Regions from separate parts of the Bacillus sp. VA13 genome, predicted to be linked through region 2. Evidence: predicted binding sites of a transcription regulator. Region 2 holds the regulator's gene; each other region holds the start of a gene.
What was found. Region 2 encodes Rex, which represses fermentation and respiration genes when NADH is low (regulators of the CRP and FNR family bind a similar motif). Its sites were predicted from a motif close to TTGTGAAATATTTCACAA; they were not measured.

Region 1: the regulator Rex is predicted to act here: its motif matches at 3,003-3,020, upstream of AC0C66_RS09885 (formate/nitrite transporter family protein).
Region 3: the regulator Rex is predicted to act here: its motif matches at 2,278-2,295, upstream of AC0C66_RS13400 (DUF1641 domain-containing protein).

What each region holds. Positions count from the first base shown of each region.
Region 1 is NZ_JBVQPP010000002.1:333,206-338,438, reverse strand. It holds gene sacA (sucrose-6-phosphate hydrolase) at 1-1,384, opposite strand, end outside; gene scrA (PTS system sucrose transporter subunit IIBC) at 1,381-2,766, opposite strand; gene AC0C66_RS09885 (formate/nitrite transporter family protein) at 3,069-3,839, shown strand; gene sacT (sac operon transcriptional antiterminator SacT) at 3,878-4,708, opposite strand; gene AC0C66_RS09875 (hypothetical protein) at 4,748-5,050, opposite strand.
Region 2 is NZ_JBVQPP010000006.1:292,986-298,218, forward strand. It holds gene AC0C66_RS20555 (CPBP family intramembrane glutamic endopeptidase) at 1-322, shown strand, start outside; gene AC0C66_RS20560 (YdiK family protein) at 319-510, shown strand; gene tatC (twin-arginine translocase subunit TatC) at 548-1,312, opposite strand; gene tatAY (sec-independent protein translocase protein TatAY) at 1,319-1,492, opposite strand; gene AC0C66_RS20575 (redox-sensing transcriptional repressor Rex) at 1,514-2,161, opposite strand; gene moaC (cyclic pyranopterin monophosphate synthase MoaC) at 2,158-2,670, opposite strand; gene AC0C66_RS20585 (ABC-F family ATP-binding cassette domain-containing protein) at 2,796-4,724, shown strand; gene tsaD (tRNA (adenosine(37)-N6)-threonylcarbamoyltransferase complex transferase subunit TsaD) at 4,951-5,233, opposite strand, start outside.
Region 3 is NZ_JBVQPP010000003.1:287,034-292,266, forward strand. It holds gene uxaC (glucuronate isomerase) at 1-343, opposite strand, end outside; gene AC0C66_RS13395 (NAD(P)/FAD-dependent oxidoreductase) at 543-1,721, opposite strand; gene AC0C66_RS13400 (DUF1641 domain-containing protein) at 1,761-2,183, opposite strand; gene AC0C66_RS13405 (cupin domain-containing protein) at 2,575-3,072, opposite strand; gene AC0C66_RS13410 (DMT family transporter) at 3,204-4,178, shown strand; gene AC0C66_RS13415 (ABC transporter ATP-binding protein) at 4,297-5,049, shown strand; gene AC0C66_RS13420 (ABC transporter permease) at 5,049-5,233, shown strand, end outside.

The DNA.
Region 1 (5,233 bases), on a different contig from region 2:
TGACTTCATGATTTCCCGGGAAAGGAAAATATCTTGCACTAAAGACCTCTTCTCCATTATTGATAAAGATTTCTATAGATGACGCGTCGATAAACATATGCACGGTATGCAAATCCTTGATGCGGCAATGTCTCGCTTCTGTTCGTTTTCCGTCGAAGCTCGTTCGCTCCAGCGTAACAATTCTCTCCTCCTTTTTAAAGGAAAACGCAGCCGTACCCCGGATACTGATTGAAAATCCGGACTGTGTATCAATGTCTTCGATCAAGATCTCAGTTCTTTCAGGGTTTTCAACTGGAAGCGTACCAGATGATCCATGCATGTTGATTTGTATGTTCTTCTCATTCCTGCGCATGGCTTTCAGCTCAGGCAGCGGCTGCTGAATCAGCTTCTGCCCTGATAGCATCAGCTGTCTCGGCAGCGTCATACAGTGGATCCAGTGATAGTCAATCGTCGGATGAGACCCTTCATCCTGATCAGGCACAGCCATCCATGCAAACAAAATCCGCCTTCCCTGATCATCTTCAAGTGTTTGCGGCGCATAAAAATCAAAGCCTTGATCAAGCTCCGTAAAATCACCATGCTTCAGTTCAGGCTTGTTATAATCGAGACGTCCGACAAAATAACCTGATTGATACACGTTCTGATAACGAAAACCATCAGCCTCAAGCCCTTGAGGCGAGACTATCAGCACGTCGGACCCCTGAAGGGAAAACAAGTCAGGGCATTCCCACATGTACCCAAAATTGTCCAACCCGTTGAAGCCCGCGCCGGTTATCGGGCCGAGAAACCTCCACTCTGTCAGGTTATCAGAAGCAAACAACACAGCGTGTCCTTGCATATTCTCCGTTTGCGCACCGATCACCATATACCATGTGCCTTCATGCTCCCATACCTTCGGATCGCGAAAATGCGCCGTGTATCCCTCTGGGAGGCGGGCGACGACACCTTTTTTCTCAAAGGACAATCCGTCGTCAGATACAGCAAGGCACTGATACGTTTCCCGATTCCCATCCTGATCCCTGACATTGCCTGTGTAAAACAGATAGAGCTGATCGTCTTTCGTGACAGCGCTGCCCGAGTAGCAGCCGTTTTTATCGAACCAATCACTCGGAGCGAGCGCAATCTCTTCCCGCTTCCAATTCACAACATCCTGACTCGTATAATGTCCCCAGAATTTCGCGCCGTGCCCCGTCTGAAACGGCTGCCACTGGAAAAACACATGATAGCTGCCCTTCCAAAATATCACGCCATTCGGGTCATTCAGCAGCCCAACCGGCGGCATAATGTGAAAATGCTGGCGGTGCGGATCGCTATTAGCAATAGGTTCATTTTTCTCCACTTCTTCATAAGCCCGGCGACGAAGCTCCTGATCATGTGCTGTCATTTTTTTCTCCCCTCATCCTCATTAATTTTCATGATAAACGCTGCAATGAACGCTGACACTGCCGCAATCGCCATTCCAATTAGATAGTTGATCAAGTTGCCAAAGCCAAACGGCGCCGCAATAGCGATCATCGGAATACCCGTTAACCCGTAAGCGTTTGCAGCAACATGTGTAAAGACGACATATGCACCGCCCAATGCCCCTCCAATCATCGCGGCGATAAACGGTTTTCGGTAGCGAAGATTGACTCCGAATATGACTGGCTCAGTAATGCCGAGAAAAGCGGAAAATGCAGCCGGAAGCGCGATTTCTTTTGTCTTTGCCTTTTTCGCCATAAAGAAAACGGCAAGGCCCGCCCCGCCCTGTGCGACATTCGCCATTGACCAGATCGGCAGCAAGTAGTTTTTGCCTATATCTGCAATAAGCCCTGCCTCAATCGCATGGAAGCTGTGATGAACACCTGTCAAAACGATGAGTGAATACGTGCCCCCGAAAATCAGACCCGCAACAAAACCGGCATGGTCATATACATAAGTTAAAGCAACCGTAATGCCGGAGCCAAGTGCTCTGCCCAAAGGACCAATCGCGATAAAAGCGACAAACCCGGTGACAATCACTGTAACAAAAGGTGTAACAAGCAAATCTACCGCATGCGGAACCACTTTTCTTGTCCATTTCTCTACCTTGCTCATCACATAAACCGCCAACAGGACAGGGATAACAGTTCCCTGGTAGCCGAGAAGCGCGATATCAAATCCGAAAAGATGCATATAATCAGGTGTTGCTTCCGCCAAACCCCATGGATTCAAAAGCGTCGGATGAATCATGATACCCCCGATGACCGCTCCCAAGTAAGGGTTGCTGCCAAACTCTTTTGAAGCACTGACCCCGATTAAAATCGGCAAGAAAATAAATGCCGCACTTGAGAACATATCGAGCAGCTGCAGCAGTGCAGAATCCTTGCTCATCCAATGAAACGCATTGATCATACCCAGTAATCCCATTAATAGGCCGCTGGCCACAATAGCCGGGATGATTGGAACGAAAATATTAGAAAGCGTTTTCGCAAATCTCGCAGCGGGATTCAGTTTTTCTTTTGCTGCATCCTGGTGATTTACGTGTTCTTCACGCTCAGTATCGGCTTCCTTAGAAAAAGCATCGTACACCTTATTGACAAGGCCTGTTCCGAAAATGATCTGGTACTGGCCAGAGCTGCTGAAAGCGCCTTTTACGCCATCAAGCTCTTCTACTTGTGCTTGATCTATCTTTGATTCATCTTTCATCACTAAACGCAGTCTTGTTGCACAATGAGCCGCGCTGATAATGTTATCTTTCCCCCCGAGAAGTTCAATGAGGCGTTTGGCAGTCTCTTTGTAATCCATCTGTTTCTCCCCCTTTTATTTAAACAAAAAAGACCTAAAATTCGCCAACGAATAAAGGACACAGCGATCCTTTTTCATTTACGCAAATTTTAGGTCTTGCCTGCTTTACCAGTCACAATCCCGCTTATTTAGATTGAGAATACGCTTTCATCATAAATCATGACAGCGTTTTCGTCAACTATTTTTTTAGTTAAAAAGTTTGATAAAACATTTAGACAAAAATTCGTAAAAATTACTTGTGAAACATTTCACAATATCATGTTATACTATGCTCAACCATCAGAGAAAGCGGGAAAAAGACAATGGAAACTCAAGCATTGCAAAAGGTTGAACAGTACGCTTTGAACAAACAAAACATATTTGTTTCTAGCAAAATCCGTTATGTGCTCAGATCCATTTTGGCCAGCATGTTTATCGGATTCGGCATTACAGCCGCAAGCAAAACAGGCAGCTATTTCTCTATGGCGGATTCTCCGTTTGCTTTTCCGGCAGCCGCCGTCACATTCGGGGCCGCTATTCTGCTGATTGCTTACGGGGGCGGAGATTTATTTACCGGCAACACCTTTTATTTCACATATACCGCGCTCCGAAAAAAAATCCGCTGGCGCGACACTCTGTACCTATGGATGTCAAGCTATGCCGGCAATTTGATCGGCGCCATTCTATTTGCCATTCTGATCAGCGCGACAGGACTTTTTGAGGAGGCTTCTGTTCATTCCTTTTTGATTCATCTGGCAGAGCACAAAATGGAGCCGCCCGCTTCCGAACTGTTTTTCAGAGGAATGCTGTGCAATTGGCTTGTGTGCCTCGCCTTTTTCATTCCGATGTCTCTCAAAGGGGAAGGAGCAAAGCTGTTTGCCATGATGCTTTTCGTTTTCTGCTTCTTTATTTCCGGCTTTGAACACAGCATTGCCAATATGTGCACATTCGCCATCTCACTTTTGATCGAGCACCCTGATACAGTGACAGTAATGGGAGCAGTCAGAAACTTAATTCCCGTTACGCTTGGCAATCTGACTGCGGGAATGGTAATGATGGGCTGGATGTACTACACGCTCAATCCCGATAAATAAAAAAACTTCCAGAGATCACTCCCTGCAAGTCAAAGCGGTTATTCCGAGAGATCTTGAAGACGCTGGACATGCAGCGTGATATAGCCGGCCTCGGACTCCGGCAAATGTAATTGATATTCACTTTTCAAAAACTCCGCCAGCTCCAGCGCACATTGATAGGCAAATGAATACTTTTTTTGGATGAAATAAAGCATCTCCTCGTCCATACGATGGAGCGCTTCATTTGATTCCAACCGGCTGACCGCGTATCGCAAATGCGTGACAAGGCGTTGATAGGAAATGCTGTTTTCATCCACCTTTCGATTAAAGTATTGTTCTATTTTCTCTATCATTTCTTTGATCATGGTCGTATGCTTCAGCGCTGAATACATGCTCTCCGCATCCATTTTCGCCGTATGGATGTGAAGGGCAATATAACCCGCTTCATCTTCAGGAAGAGACACGCCCAATGTCTCTTTTACATGTCCGATCGCCCACAGGCCGATCTCGTATTCTTTTTTATAGAGCGCTTTTATCTCATGCAGCAATTTATTCTGCACAAGCAGCCCATTTTGAATCCTTTCGATCGCAAAGGACAAATGGTCAGAAAGCGCGATATGAATGTGGTCGCTCAGCGGCGCCACGAGCTCCCCTTCCGCATGGCTGATGATATCCTCAGCTATTTCAATATGCTCCTCCGGCAGCGTTTGCAGAATTTGTTTAAACTTTTCATTCTCGTCGTGCACGACAAAGATCTTTTCCACTTTATTCATAGGGATGAGGTCATTTTTCTTTTTTTGAAAAGCGATCCCTGGCCCCATCACGATTTTTTCCTGATCATCCTCTTTTATTAAAGCCGCATTGTTGTTTAGTACTTTATAGATTTTCAAGAGGCTATCTCTCCCGCCAATTAGCTTTTGACTGGGATTTTACCTCCTTTTGACCGCCATGTAAAGATGCGGGCCAGCTCTCTCCTGCTTTGGCGATTCCTTGAAGGCTTGCAAACATCTTCTTTTATAAAGCGCGGCGGCTTTCGCTTTCTGCTTTTCTTCCTCATTCACAGCCATCCGCCACTCATAAAACGAAACAAGTCCCGCGGCCTGCACCGCCGCTTTTCTTTGGTATGTACGCTGAGCCGAATAGACTGCGGCAGCCGCAGTTTTTCTGTCCGGCGTCACCCAGTTCATCAAAAAGACCATCCACACCCGTAAAGATACAAGCAAACGTTTCATAGAAAAACATCCCTCCGCTTCTTTTTGGCAGGCAGCCTTTTAGCAGCCCGTTTTCTCAGCCGCAGCCCACGAGAAAAGACGGCCGATTTCTTTTCTCGCAAACTAGCGGCTCTAGCAAAACTCATGACTCTATAATAGACTGCGGAAAGAGAATTCTTTGTCACAATATGAGTGAAAAAACCA
Region 2 (5,233 bases):
CGGGCCTATATTAGAAGAAATCATCTTCAGAAAAATCATTTTCGGCACACTGTACGAAAAAACGAATTTCTTCTTTGCCGGACTGATCAGCTCGGTTATTTTCGGTATTGTTCACGCTGATTTGAAGCATCTTCTTCTTTATACAGCAATGGGCTTTACCTTTGCATTTTTATATGCGAGAACAAAACGGATATGGGTGCCGATTTTCGCCCATGTCATGATGAATACATTTGTCGTCATCATGCAGCTTGAGCCTGTTCAGAACTACCTTGAACAGCAGAGCACACAAATGCAATTGATTATTGGAGGATTATTTTTATGAGAAACCCGGTAGTTTGGGGAATGATCTACTTTGCCGTAGGGTGCATCTTTACTTATCTTGCCGCAAGCTCGCCAGGCAGCATGTGGTCATTTTACTCCATCCTGCTGATGGTGTTCGCCGCTTACAACATCAGCATTTCTTTTAAGATGTTCGCCTTTTCATTTAAAATTAAAAAGAACCAGAAATAAAGAAAATCCATTTCTCTCATGAGAAATGGATTTTTTATTATTGTCCGGAAGACACGTCCTGATCGGCAGCACTGCTTTTCTGCGCTTTCCGATAGGCAGCCTTCGATATAAGAATACTGATTTCATATAAAATCAACAGCGGAACAGTAACCATCATATGAGACAAAAGCTCAGGCGGAGTAATCAGGGCAGCGATCACAAGCAGCGTAAAATACGCATACTTTCTGATTTTCGCTAAGAACATCGGTGTCACAATTCCAAGCCTGGTCAAAAACATGAGGATGACCGGCATTTGGAACAGCAGTCCAAACGGAATCGTCAGCTGCAAAAGAAAATGAAAATATTCATTAATTCCGATCACCTGATTGACATTCAAATCCTGAGAGATCCGCTTCATAAAATCAACAACAAAAGGAAATAAAATATAATATGAAAAAGATAAGCCCGCTAAAAACAGCAAAATAGAGATCGGAATGTAGCTGAGCGTTACTTTGCGCTCTTTCTCATAGAGGCCTGGACTCACAAAAGCCCAAAGCTGATAAAGAATAATCGGCGAGGTTAGGACAATCCCGATGATAAACGCGAATTGCATAAACACAAAAAGCGGGTCTGTCAGATTAAACGCATTAAGCGTAAGCTCCTTCGCTTCATCCGTTTTTTGCAAATAAACAATCATGGGCTTCGCTAAAAAAAATCCTGCGATAAAGAAAACGACAAATGCCAGTGCCACAACCAGCAATCGTTTTCGAAGCTCAGCAATATGTTCCAGCAGCGACATTTGATTCACTTTCATTCGTGTCATCCTAACTTACTGATCTTCTTTCTTTTTTTCCTCGTCATCACTCGTTAATCCTTTAGTAGCATTTTTGAATTCACGAAGTGTGTCTCCAGCAGCTTTCCCCAGTTCAGGCAGCTTTTTGGGACCGAAGATGATCAGAGCAACGATTGCGATAACAGCAAGACTTCCAGGACCGATCGGCATATTTGGGCTCCTCCTTTCCCTCTATTCGATTTCCTCTAAAACTGAATAATGCTTCAAGAAATAAACCAGTGACTGAAGCTCTACAGCTAAATCTAAATGATGAATTCGAATGTGTTCCGGCACATTCAAACGGGCCGGCGTAAAATTAAGGATTCCCTTGATTCCTAACGCAACCAATCTGTCTGTAATGGATTGAGCGGCAACTGCTGGCACTGTAAGAATGGCAACTGATTCATTTTTTACGTGTTGTTCAAGGTCGTCAAGGTTATAGACAGGCACGCCGCCTACCTCAGTTCCTATTTTACTCTCATTTATATCAAAAGCCATAGAAATTTTTGTGTTATTATTTTTTGTGAAATTATAGTGAAGAAATGCTGTTCCCAAGTTCCCCACACCAATCAAGATGACGTCTGTCATCTCATCCTGATCAAGCGTTTTTCGGAAAAATGACAGCAAATAATCCACATTATATCCATATCCTTTTTTGCCAAGAGCTCCAAAATAGGAAAAATCCCTGCGAATCGTGGCAGAATCAACCTTTACGGCATCACTGAGTTCAGCGGATGATACACGCTGTTTTCCTGACGCATGCAGATTCTTTAAAAAGCGATAGTAAAGCGGCAGCCGTTTTGCCGTCGCCTGCGGAATTTTTGATTGATCCTTATTCATTTTTGGTCCTCCACATTATACTCGGATAGTTCTCTTTTAAAGTCACCGTTTTTCCCGCCTGTCTTCTCCAGCAAGAAAGTAGGGCCGATGACCATTCCCTTATCAAGGGCCTTGCACATATCGTAAACGGTAAGAGCGCACACCGATGCAGAAGTGAGCGCTTCCATTTCCACACCTGTACTCCCTTTCGTTTTGACCTGTGCTTTTATATGAAGTATAACTTCTGCTTCTTTTATTTTCCAGTCAAACGATATATCTACCCCGCTCAGTGAAAGCGGATGGCACATCGGAATGATATTCGACGTTTGCTTTGCGGCCATAATGCCTGCCACCTGCGCAACAGCCAGTACATCTCCTTTGCCGATATCATGACTTTGTATTTTCTCGTACACTTCATTTTTCATGTGTACGCTTGAAACAGCCGCCGCAGTACGGACAGTCGAAGATTTTTCGCTGATGTCCACCATCTGGGCTCTGCCCTGTTCATTAAAATGAGAAAATCCATTCATATTAAAACTCTCCTTAAACAGATCATACACTATTTTCTTCTCTATGTCTTATTCAGCCAATGTATTGTTTGCTGACTTCTAGTTCATAAGCTACACTTAACTTATTATAGCAGAGGTGAAATAATATGATGATCTTACAAGTTAATCAGCTATCCAAATCATTTGGTGCTGATACTATTTTAAACAATATAAAGCTGGAAGTCAGAAATCGTGATCGCGTCGCCATTGTAGGAAGAAATGGCGCGGGAAAATCCACGCTGCTTAAAATTATCGCAGGCCAGCTTTCGTATGAAAAGGGCGAACTCATTAAACCGAAAGATATTACAATGGGATATCTTGCCCAGCATACGGGCTTGGATTCTAAGCTTACCATAAAAGAAGAACTGCTGACTGTTTTTGACCACTTAAAAGCAATGGAAAAGGAAATGCGGGCTATCGAAGAAAAAATGGCGGCAGCTGATCCTGGTGAATTGGAAAGCATCATGAAAACCTATGACCGGCTTCAGCAGGAATTCAAAGATAAAGGCGGCTATCAATATGAAGCGGATGTCAGATCTGTGCTTCACGGACTTGGTTTCAGCCATTTTGACGATTCAACACAGGTGCAAAGCCTCAGCGGGGGGCAGAAAACAAGGCTGGCCCTTGGTAAGCTTCTGTTAACACAGCCTGATTTGCTCATTCTCGATGAGCCGACAAACCATCTCGATATTGATACGCTAACCTGGCTTGAACATTATTTGCAAGGCTATTCAGGCGCCATTCTCATCGTTTCGCATGACCGCTACTTTTTGGACAAAGTAGTAAACCAAGTATACGAGGTATCAAGAGCTGAAAGCAAAAAATATCACGGCAACTACAGCGCTTATCTCGACCAAAAAGCCGCGCAGTATGAAAAAGATCTTAAAGTGTATGAAAAGCAGCAGGATGAAATCGCAAAGCTTCAAGACTTCGTAGACCGAAATCTTGCGAGAGCTTCTACCACAAAAAGAGCGCAAAGCCGCCGAAAGCAGCTGGAGCGAATGGAAGTCATGTCAAAACCGCTCGGCGATGAAAAATCCGCAAACTTTCATTTTGATATTACAAAACAGAGCGGAAATGAAGTCCTGCGCGTTCAGGATCTCACAATCAGCTATGAAAACCAGCCGCCGCTTTTAACAGAAGTGTCGTTCATGCTCACAAGAGGAGAAAGCGCCGCTCTTGTCGGCCCTAACGGAATCGGTAAATCGACATTGCTGAAAACATTAATGGACACCCTAAAGCCAGATCAAGGAACAATCTCATACGGCTCGAATGTCAGTGTCGGCTACTATGATCAGGAGCAGGCTGAACTGACTTCCTCTAAACGCGTCCTTGATGAGCTGTGGGATGAGTACCCTGGTCTTCCGGAGAAAGAAATCCGAACTTGTCTCGGCAATTTCTTATTCTCCGGAGATGATGTACTGAAACCCGTCCATTCACTGAGCGGGGGTGAGAAAGCAAGATTGGCCCTTGCTAAGTTGATGCTTCAAAAAGCTAATTTTCTCATCCTTGATGAACCGACGAACCATCTGGACTTAGACAGCAAAGAAGTTCTTGAAAACGCGCTGATTGATTATCCAGGCACTCTGTTATTTGTCTCTCATGACAGATATTTTATTAACAGAATCGCCACAAGAGTATTGGAGCTTTCTTCAAATCATATAGAAGAGTATCTGGGAGATTACGATTATTATACGGAGAAAAAAACAGAACAGCTTGAATTGGAGAAAATGAATCAGCAAGAGGAAATAGAAAAAACGCCTGCTGCGGTAAAGTCTGACTCCAAACGTTCTTACGAGGAAGAAAAAGAATGGAAAAAGAAAGAGCGCCAACGGCTCCGCCGGATTGAAGAAATTGAAACCACTGTTCAAACCATTGAAGAAAACATTAGTCATAACGATGAATTGCTATGTGATCCGGAAGTCTATCAAGACCATGAAAAGGTACAAGCCATCCATGCTGACAACGAGAAACTCAATCAGGAGCTGGAATCTCTTTTGTCTGAATGGGAAGAACTATCCACAGAAGAAGATTAAAAAAGTCAAGCACCTTTTTTTAGAGGTGCTTTTTTATCCACAGAAAATAACCTTATAAACAAACAAAGTAAACGCTTTATACACATTATCCACAAAATATTCTGAATTTATCCACTTTATTAACAGTGTCTCCAGCCCTTTATCCATCGATATCTTCATAATTACTAACAGATATGTGGATAAATTGAGAATTATCTGTTAATAAAAGATAAAAAGCCTCACTCTGTTAGGTCGTGAGACTTTGATAAGAAGTCAATTCAAGGCCAGGCTGGCCATTCATATCATATGCACCGCGAATTCCCTTCTCAAAAGCAATTGTACCAGCTGCAGCGATCATCGCAGCATTATCTGTACATAATGCTAACGGAGGAATGACAAGCGTAATCCCCTCATGCTGGGCAAATTCCTTTTCTAATGCAGCTCTGAGGCCTCTGTTTGCAGCTACTCCTCCGGCTAAAAGGACCTGTTTAACACCATACTCCTTTGCCGCACGCGCCGTTTTTGTCACC
Region 3 (5,233 bases), on a different contig from region 2:
AAATGCCAAAAAAACGCTGCAGTTCTAAGTGAGTCCAATTGTAGAGCGGATTGCCAATCGCCATCGGCACGGTTTTCGCCCAAGCCATAAATTTCTTCTCATCTGCTGCTTCGCCGGTAATGTATGTCTCTTCAATCCCATTGGCTCTCATGATGCGCCATTTGTAATGGTCTCCATACAGCCAAGCTTCCGTGATGTTTTGAAATGTCTTATTTTCATAGATTTCTTTCGGGCTTAAGTGGCAGTGGTAATCAATAATCGGCATGTCTTTCGCATAATTGTGATAGAGGCTGACAGCGGTTTCATTTTTCAGCAAAAAATTCTCGCCCATAAAGGGTTCCATGTCCTCACCGTCTTTCATTCTATTTCAAAATGTTAACGTTAACATTTTGATTTAATTTTATTTTACCTTTATATTCCTCTAGGATCAATCTCTTTTTTGAAAATGAAATGTTAACGTTAGCAGAAAAACAAAAAAAAGACATTGCCGGAAAGCATTCCGACAGGAACGCTTTTGGCAATGCCCGAGTCCACAAAAAGGATTAGTAAGCCAGGCTGAAAAGTCCTTTAATGTGTGTTAAGTAGCGTACGTTACTTGCTTCTTTCATCAAGGAAGCAGGAAGACCTTTAAGCGGTGTAGAATTAGCACCAATGATGGCAACCGCGTCTTTGCGTCCGAGGCTTGCAAGTGTACCAGAGTTTACTGGCTTGAATGTTTCAAGCGTTTTGCCTTCTAAGTAAGCGAATAGGTTGTAACCGATCAGCTCACCCATTTGCCATGCGATTTGTGCAGTTGGCGGGTATGGACGGCCGTCTGGAGCGAAGTAAACTGCGCTGTCACCGGCAACAAATACATCTTCATGAGATGTAGATTGCAGGAAGTCATTTACTGTCGCGCGTCCGCGATTCACTTCAAGACCTGATTCACCGACTAACGGGTTACCTTGTACGCCGCCAGTCCAAACAAATGTGTTGGCAACAACTTTAGATCCGTCTTTCAGATCAATCACGTTTCCTTCTACATTTGTAACAGGAAGACCTGTTAAGAACTCAACGCCGCGTTTTTCAAGGCTTGCAGTCGCACGTTCGATAAGATCATCCGGAAGAACAGGAAGGATTTTCGGACCTGCTTCAACCAGTTTCAATTTGATTTCTTTATGGTCTACGCCGTATTTTTTCGCAAGGTTCGGCATGATATCAGCAAGCTCACCGACAAGCTCAACACCTGTTAAGCCGCCTCCGCCGATAAGGATTGTTGCATCAGCTTCGTTTTTCGTTTGAGAGTACTCGCGCACACGATCTTCAACATGTTGGAAGACTTTGTTCGCATCAGCAGCAGATTTCAATACCATGCTGTTTTCTTCAAGACCTGGGATGCCGAAGTAAGCTGTTACAGAACCAAGACCTACAACAAGCGCATCGTAAGATAATGTAGAACCGTCAGCAAGCGCAACTTCTTTTTTATCAACAGAGAAAGAGCTTACTTCCGCGATTTTAAGATCAATGTCTTTGCCTTTAAAAAGTTTTTCTAATGGCATTGCAACCGCTTTTTCAGACACGTTGCCTGCTGCAAGACGGTGTAATTCCGTAATGATTTGGTGAGTTGGGTATTTGTTTACCACAGTCACGCGTGCTTGTTCTTTTGTGTAATGTTTGCGAACTGTTAGAGCAGAAAGAACTCCGCCATAACCAGCGCCTAGAATGACAATATGTTTTGACATCGTATATCCTCCGTCCTTTATATCAATTTGAATCTGAGATTATTTTTGGTTTTCGCGTTCGTTCATGACTTCAAGGTAGCTGTTAGCAAAACGGAACAGCTTTTGAGCTTGAGGATCTTTCAGCATGCGCAACAGGCCGAAAAGACCAATCGTTTCGTTGCTTGCATCCGCGCGGTCTTTCGCTTCGATTGCAGTCGCAGCTACTTCTTTCGCTGTTTCTTTTACAGGCTCAAGAATTTCAGTGATAGCACCGACAGTGTCGCTTTTTAGCACTTCGTCAGTTGCTACAGACTGAGCGAAATCATAAGACTTCGTTAAAATATTCACTAACTCAGTCAGCTTCGGAAGCTGGTCAACTAAAACGGTCAGTGATTCTTGAACTTCCGGCTTTAACAGCTGATCAATAAGATCTTGCTGGCTTTGGCTGACAGACGCATTTGTTTGATCGATTGTTTCTGGCATATCCAATTCTCCTTTACTATAAGCAGTTTGCAGATTTTTTTGGAAAGGGTAGTGCCTCTCCCTGGTCTCATGCATGAAAGCATAAGAATAAGGATTGTGAATTCATGCACAATCATTTACAAAAATAAATGTTTACTACCCAGTTTTTCATCTTGCCATATTCAGTATTATTTTTATCTCAAAAATAAACAATTGAATAAGTCAAAAATCCTTTACTCTCTCTGAAAATAGCAAACACAAAAAACTCCAATTCAATTACCTTCTATATGATAACACTTTTTGAACAAAATTTGAACGTGAATTGCTTCGATTATGAAATTAATTTATATGGAGCCCATGTCATAACATTTCTGCGACACTAGTTATTGACAATCCAGCAATTTTCTCCCCTTCACTTTACCCATATTCCCAATAGAGGTTCTCTTTTTCCTGTGATCGGATCTTTCGCCGGCAATGACACCTGCTTGATCTGTTTCATCGCTTCCTCCCATTCATTCGGCTCTCCCGTCTTCATATCATAATGAACGCCTCCCGGATAGGCGCCAACGACGGTAAAATCGGCGCTTGAGCTTAGCTTTTTATGGCCGACTCCAGCTGGAATCACGACTGCGTCGCCGGATTTGAAAGGAATGGCGGCCCCTTTTTCTCCCCCAAATTGAATCACAGCCTCTCCCCTAACTGCAATCAGGACTTCATGCGTATTGCTGTGATAATGATGGTATGGAAAAACACTCCCTGACCAGCTGTTAGACCAGCCATGCCGGTTGACGATCCGCTCTGCCTGACCGGTGTCCTTGAGTGCGTTTTGATACACAACAAGCGGAAAATCAGGGTGATTCGGAATCCTGCCGTCATCCTGAAAGAAGTACGTCTGTGTCCTTGCTTCCAACAATCTCACCTCCATTTTTTGTCTTCCACACTTAGCGGTTCGCAAAACATGCTTATTTTCTCACGACTCCATTGATCTGTGCGATATCGAATAGTATAGTATAAAAAAATAATGCCAGAATGAGGGATATCATGAAAGCAATCGTTATCGGAATATTGGCTTCACTCTTTTTCGCCGTTACCTTTATTTTAAACAGAGCGATGGAGTTATCCGGAGGCAGCTGGCTTTGGAGCTCTTCGCTGCGCTTTATTTTTATGGTTCCGTTTTTATGTTTGATAGTCATCATGAGAGGGACATTCGCCCCTCTCTTACAAGAGATGCGGAAAAAGCCGTTCTTTTGGATTAAATGGAGCTTTGTCGGCTTCGTGCTTTTTTACGCGCCGATCACATTTGCAGCTGCATACGGTCCAGGTTGGCTCGTAGCCGGGACCTGGCAAATCACAATTGTAGCCGGTGTTCTGTTATCTCCATTTTTCTATGTCAAAAAAGACATGCCGGACGGGCCGCAGCTCGTTCGGCAAAAGATTCCCCTTGTTTCACTTGGCACTTCCGTGATCATCCTGATCGGAGCGGCACTGATACAGCTTCAGCATGCAGAATCGCTTTCTGGGAAGATGCTGCTTTTCAGTGTGCTGCCGGTTGTCATTGCGGCTTTTGCTTATCCGCTAGGAAACCGGAGAATGCTCGAAGAATACGGGGGCCGGCTTGATACATTTCAGCGTGTGCTGGGGATGACCTTGGCAAGCCTTCCATTCTGGCTTATAGTAGCAGCTTACGGCTGGTGGTCAGACGGCCTTCCGACAGCAGGGCAAACCGTTCAATCCTTTATCGTGGCCGTCAGCTCAGGCATCATTGCGACCGTTTTATTTTTCTGGGCCACTGATATGGTAAGAGACAATCCGCAAAAACTCGCAGCCGTTGAAGCAACTCAATCCGGTGAAGTGATTTTCGCGCTGCTTGGTGAAATTGTTCTGCTGTCAGGCGTTTTCCCATCTCTTTTATCATTTGCCGGTTTATTCATTATTATAGCGGGGATGGTGTTACATACCTTCGCTTCACAGCCGGGAAAACCGAAAAAGAAAACACAGTCAAATCTGACCGCGTAGCATCTGCCGGAGAACGGGTGAAAGCCTGTTCTCCTTTATTTTTGCTACCAAAAGGCATCTGTTTCACGTTATAGTTAAATATAGTATAAGCCTACTTTACTGAAAGGTGATTATTGTAATGGAAGCAAACAATCAAACACAATACAAACCAGCCATCTCCTTCAGATCAGTCAAAAAAAGCTATGAACAAGACGGACAAACCTATGATGTATTGCAGGATGTCACCGGAGACATTCAACAGGGCACAATCGTGGCCGTTTTAGGTCCTTCCGGTTCAGGCAAAAGCACCCTCCTGTCCATGTGCAATTTAATGAGAACGCCTGACAGCGGCGAAGTAAATATATACGGAAAGGAAGTCCGAGAATGGAATGTCAATGAGCTGAGGCGAACGGCAGCCCTCGCATTTCAATCGGCGCCCGTCCTCGACGGGACAGTGCGTGATAATCTAAGTCTGGTCCAAAGGCTTCACCAATCACAGCTGTACTCCCCTGAAGAGCTCGCTTCTCTTACAGGGCTCCCGCAAGAGCTGTTAGACAGAAGCGCCAAGGACTTATCGGGCGGACAGCGGCAAAGGCTGTCACTAGCCAGAACGCTCGCAAATCCTTCCTCTATTCTATTATTAGACGAAATCACGTCGGCCTTGGACCCGGTTTCTGCTCTTGAAATTGAAAAGCTGATCAAACGTCAGCATCAAGAGAAAAAATGGACGGTCATGTGGGTGACTCATAATATGGAGCAGGCAAAACGAGTTGCCGATACCATTTGGTTTATGGCGGATGGACGGCTTCTGGAAACTGCAGCAACCGAAACATTTTTCTCCAATCCGCAACATGAAGCAGCGAGAGACTTTTTGAAGGGAGGCACTCGGTAATGGATTACCTTTCCCTCTCTTTAACGATGATCTTTGTTTTGATCGCCTTGTTTTTATCAAAATCCTTTAAAGCAGGCGTAGAAAAAGACATGATCATCGCCACCATCCGGGCCGCGGTACAGCTGCTTATCATTGGTTATGTACTGTCGCTGATTTTCCGCGGAGACCATCCCGTTTTTATCCT